Regions from separate parts of the Serratia sp. A07 genome, predicted to be linked through region 1. Evidence: predicted binding sites of a transcription regulator. Region 1 holds the regulator's gene; the other holds the start of a gene.
What was found. The regulator LexA, encoded in region 1, represses DNA repair genes until DNA is damaged. The targets are predictions, from matches to a motif close to TNCTGTATGTACATACAGNA.

Region 1 (2,397 bases):
GCGGCCGAACATCACCGAAACCGGCAGCATCTGAATGTCGAGATCCGGATTGCTGCGGTGCAGATCCAGATAGTCGTGGAACAGCTTTACCGACTCTTCTTTCGGGGTGTAGTAGCGGAACACGCGCGGGCCGTCGTGAATGAACACGTAGCTCGGCAGCACGGTGCCGTCGATCTCCAGCGAGTTGAGCGGATCGGGCAGATCCTGCGCCAGGCACTGGGTGCGCAGCGTCAGCAAATCCGCCTTGGAATTGTAAGGTAAAACATACAAAATCGGCCGTGAGGGATCCAACCCTAGCTCGGTAACCGGATCTGAAGGGATGACCTTACTTCTTACCAACAATTTAAGTGGTAAATTCAATATTTTATAATAAATTTTACGCCAACCTGACATAAACAACGTGAAGCCTCTTGTTAGCAATGCGCCGCAAGCATACCAGAAACCGGGTAGCAGATCTGTGGTGTTCGAAAACCGAGAGCCGTCAGCGCGGACTGTTCTAGACTCTTGTTATTATGACCGACCTCTGAGAAAGGCACGAAAACATGGCAAACCAAGCAACCGGACTGACCCGCATCATCAAGGCCGCCGGCTATTCCTATAAAGGGCTTTCCGCCGCCTGGCAACACGAGGCGGCGTTCCGACAGGAACTGGTGGTCACCCTCTTGGCTATCATACTGGCAGTCTGGCTGGATGTGGGTGCGATAGCGCGCATTTTATTGATCGGATCGGTAGCGCTGGTGATGATCGTCGAGATCCTGAACAGCGCGATCGAGGCGGTGGTGGATCGCATCGGCAGCGAACACCATGAGCTGTCCGGACGGGCCAAGGACATGGGGTCGGCGGCGGTGTCGCTGGCGATCGTACTGGCGCTGTTCGTTTGGGGCACGGTCTTGTGGCAGCATTTTGGCTGACGAAAGGCGCCTACTGACTGATTTTTATTTATTCTTCGGTTCCCAATCCGCGCTTACCTGTATATACTCACAGCAAGACTGTATAAACAAACAGGGGGCGGAATGAAAGCACTAACTACCAGACAGCAAGAGGTCTACGATCTGATTCGCGATCATATTTCGCAAACGGGCATGCCGCCAACGCGTGCCGAGATCGCGATGCGTCTGGGGTTCCGTTCGCCTAACGCCGCCGAAGAGCACCTGAAGGCGCTGGCACGCAAAGGCGTGATCGAAATCGTCTCCGGTGCGTCGCGCGGTATCCGCCTGCTGATGGAAGAAGAAGAGGGGCTGCCGCTGATCGGCCGCGTCGCCGCCGGCGAGCCGCTGTTGGCGCAGCAGCACATCGAAGGGCACTACCAGGTGGATCCTTCCCTGTTTAAGCCGAGCGCCGATTTCCTGCTGCGGGTGAACGGCATGTCGATGCGCGACATCGGCATTCTGGACGGCGATCTGCTGGCGGTGCACAAAACGCAAGACGTGCGCAACGGCCAGGTCGTGGTGGCGCGCATCGAAGACGAAGTGACGGTCAAACGCCTGAAAAAACATGGCAACGTGGTCGAGTTGCTGCCGGAGAACAACGAATTCCAACCGATCGTGGTCGATCTGCGCCAGCAGAATTTCACTATCGAAGGGCTGGCGGTCGGCGTGATACGCAACGGCGACTGGATCTAATCGCCGCACCCTCAGTGCCACCCCTTGTATCAATCGCCCCTGTTCTGGGGCGTTTTTGTTTCTGACCTTGCCCTTCGCCACTGCTACGGGAACATTTCATCATGCGCTTGATTTCCGCCTTCACCAGCGACACCGATAAAGCCCTGTGGCGCCTGGCTTTGCCGATGATTTTCTCCAATATCACCGTACCGCTGCTCGGGCTGGTGGACACCGCGGTGATCGGCCACCTCGACAGCCCGATCTATCTGGGGGGCGTCGCGATTGGCGCGGTGGCGACCAGCTTCCTGTTCATGCTGCTGTTGTTCCTGCGCATGAGCACCACCGGCCTGGCGGCGCAGGCGCTGGGGGCACAAAACCCGCAGGCGCTGGCGCGCGCCTTTATGCAGCCGTTGCTGCTGGCGCTGCTGGCCGGGGGGGCGATCGTCCTGTTGCGCTATCCACTGATCGAACTGGCGCTGCGGATCGTCGGTGGCAATGGCGAGGTGCTGGAACAGGCGCGGCGTTTTCTTGAGATCCGTTGGCTGAGCGCGCCGGCGGCGCTGGCTAATCTGGTGCTACTGGGCTGGTTGCTCGGCGTGCAGTACGTGCGTGCGCCGGTGATCCTGCTGATCGTCGGCAACCTGCTGAACATCGTGCTGGATATCTGGCTGGTGATGGGCCTGGGCTGGAACGTGCGAGGGGCGGCGGCGGCAACCGCCATCGCCGAATACGCCACGCTGCTGCTCGGCCTGTGGCTGGCGTGGCGGGTGATGCGCCTGCGCGGTATCACCCTGCC
Region 2 (2,397 bases), on a different contig from region 1:
ACCGGCCGGCCGATCAACCACCGCCTGGTGTCGATCACCGTACTGAGCCCGACCTGTATGACCGCCGACGGCCTGTCCACCGGCCTGAACGTGATGGGGCCGGAGCGCGGCCTGGCGCTGGCCAATCTGCTCGGTATCCCGGTGTTCATGATCGTGAAAACCGCCGACGGGTTTGAGGAGCGTTATTCGGACGCGTTCAAACCCTACCTGAAAAAGAGTTCGTGAGGTTGCTATGCTGACGGTATTCGCCGCCACCTTCGTGTTGTTCCTGCTGATCGTCGGCGGGATGTCGCTGGGCTACGTGTTCAAACGCAAAAGCCTGCAGGGCAGCTGCGGCGGCATCACCGCATTGGGGATGGAGAAAGTCTGCGACTGCCCGGAACCTTGCGATGCGCGCAAAAAGCGCGAAGCCAAAGCGGCGCAGCGGCGCGAGCAGCTGGACAAGCACCGCATTCTGTAGCTGTAGCGAAAACCCGGCCTTGGCCGGGTTTTTTATTTCGCCTTGCGGAAGCTTTTCGCCTCGGCCGGTGAGTTGACCATCACGCCGTCGGCGCCCAGCGCCAGCGCCTGCTGATACTCCTGCGGTGAGTTGACGCCGAACAGGATGATGTGCGCCGGGCCCTGCGAGCGGAAGCAGTCCATCGACTCTTTATCCCAGGTCAGAAACGCCTTCGAACGCCCTTCGCCGAGGGTATATTTCTCCACCACTTCCACCTCGCGCTTCAGCTCCAGCCCGTACCAGCGCGGCTGCCGGTTATCCGGTTTGACGTCGCACTGGTGCGCCATGGTGACGTTGGCCAGCAGCGTGCGGGTCTCGTCGCGGCTTTCGAAGCGCGGGATGGCCGGCGGCAGCGCCTGCAGGTATTTGGCGTCGGTGGAGTAGACGCGGATGCGGTTCAGGCTGTCGGTGCTTTCCAGCGTCGCCAGCAGCGCCTGGCCAAACTGCGCCGGATCGGCGTCCGGGGATTTGATGTCCAGATAGAAGGTGACGTGCGGAAACGCTTTAAGCACGTCGTCCAGCCGCGGAATGCCGATGCCCTGGCCGCGGAACGGGTGCGTATCCCCCCTGGCGAAGGCCCAGCCAGCGTCGGTCTCGGCCAGTTGCGCGGCGGTGTAGGCAGAGACCGGGCCCTGCCGGTTGGTCAACGCTTTCAGATCCGAGGGGCGATACAGCACGATGACGCCGTCTTTGGATTCTTGCAGGGTGATCCAGATGGCGTCGGCGCCGTTTTTCAGCGCGGTTTCGATGGCGATGCGGGTGTTCTCCGGCGCATCGGCGGTGCCGCCGCGGTGGGCGACGATCGCCGGCGCGTGACCGGCAGCGCTGGCCGCCAGCGCGCTCAGCGACAGCGCGGAAGCCAGCAGCAAATAAGAAAATCTGATCATGTAGGGTACCTTGTCGTTATCGTTGTGGTGAGCCGCACGGGATGGCGGAAATCATACTATTGAAAAATTAAGCTTTTTTAACAACGCGGAAATATCTGGCGGAAACGGTGCTTTCGTCGAATCCTGCGGCCTTGAGCTTTCGGCATCTGACTGTATACTTATACAGTGTTACTGGAGGGTGCGATGCGTAAAATCATTCATGTCGATATGGACTGCTTCTTCGCGGCGGTGGAAATGCGCGACGATCCCAGCCTGCGCGATATCCCGCTGGCGATTGGCGGCAGCGCCGATCGCCGCGGGGTGATCAGCACCGCCAACTACCCGGCGCGGCGCTACGGCGTACACAGCGCCATGTCCACGGCAATGGCGCTCAAGCTGTGCCCGCACCTCACCCTGTTGCCGGGGCGCATGGCGGCCTACAAAGAGGCCTCGCTGCACATCCGCGAAATCTTCGCCCGCTATACCCCGCTGATCGAGCCGCTGTCGCTCGATGAAGCCTATCTCGACGTGACCGACAGCCCGCAATGCAATGGCTCGGCGACGCTGATCGCCCAAGAGATCCGCCAGGCGATCGCCGACGAACTGAACCTCACCGCCTCGGCCGGCGTCGCGCCGATCAAGTTTCTCGCCAAAATCGCCTCCGAGATAAACAAGCCGAACGGGCAATACGTGATCACGCCGGCGCAGGTGCCGGCGTTTTTGCAACAGCTGCCGCTCAGCAAGATCCCCGGCGTCGGCAAGGTGACCGCCAAGCGGCTGGAAGAGGTGGGGCTTATCACCTGCGCCGACGTGCAGCAATACGATTTGGCGCAGCTGCTCAAGCGCTTCGGCAAATTCGGCCGGGTGCTGTGGGAGCGGTGCCAGGGCATCGATCGGCGCGAAATCTCGTCGGAGCGGCTGCGCAAATCGGTGGGGGTGGAGCGCACCCTGGCGGAAGACATTCACGACTGGGAAGACTGCGAAACGCTGATTATCGACAAACTCTATCCCGAGCTGGAGATGCGGCTGCGC

Region 2: a site for LexA is predicted at 1,535-1,554, ahead of dinB (DNA polymerase IV). Genes of this name have one in related genera too.

The regions. Positions count from the first base shown of each region.
Region 1 is NZ_JBZXDO010000022.1:55,399-57,795, forward strand. It holds gene plsB (glycerol-3-phosphate 1-O-acyltransferase PlsB) at 1-393, opposite strand, end outside; gene AC4PR2_RS19365 (diacylglycerol kinase) at 543-911, shown strand; gene lexA (transcriptional repressor LexA) at 1,014-1,622, shown strand; gene dinF (MATE family efflux transporter DinF) at 1,724-2,397, shown strand, end outside.
Region 2 is NZ_JBZXDO010000003.1:20,642-23,038, forward strand. It holds gene AC4PR2_RS03760 (FAD:protein FMN transferase) at 1-225, shown strand, start outside; gene nqrM ((Na+)-NQR maturation NqrM) at 233-460, shown strand; gene AC4PR2_RS03770 (glycerophosphodiester phosphodiesterase family protein) at 493-1,386, opposite strand; gene dinB (DNA polymerase IV) at 1,570-2,397, shown strand, end outside.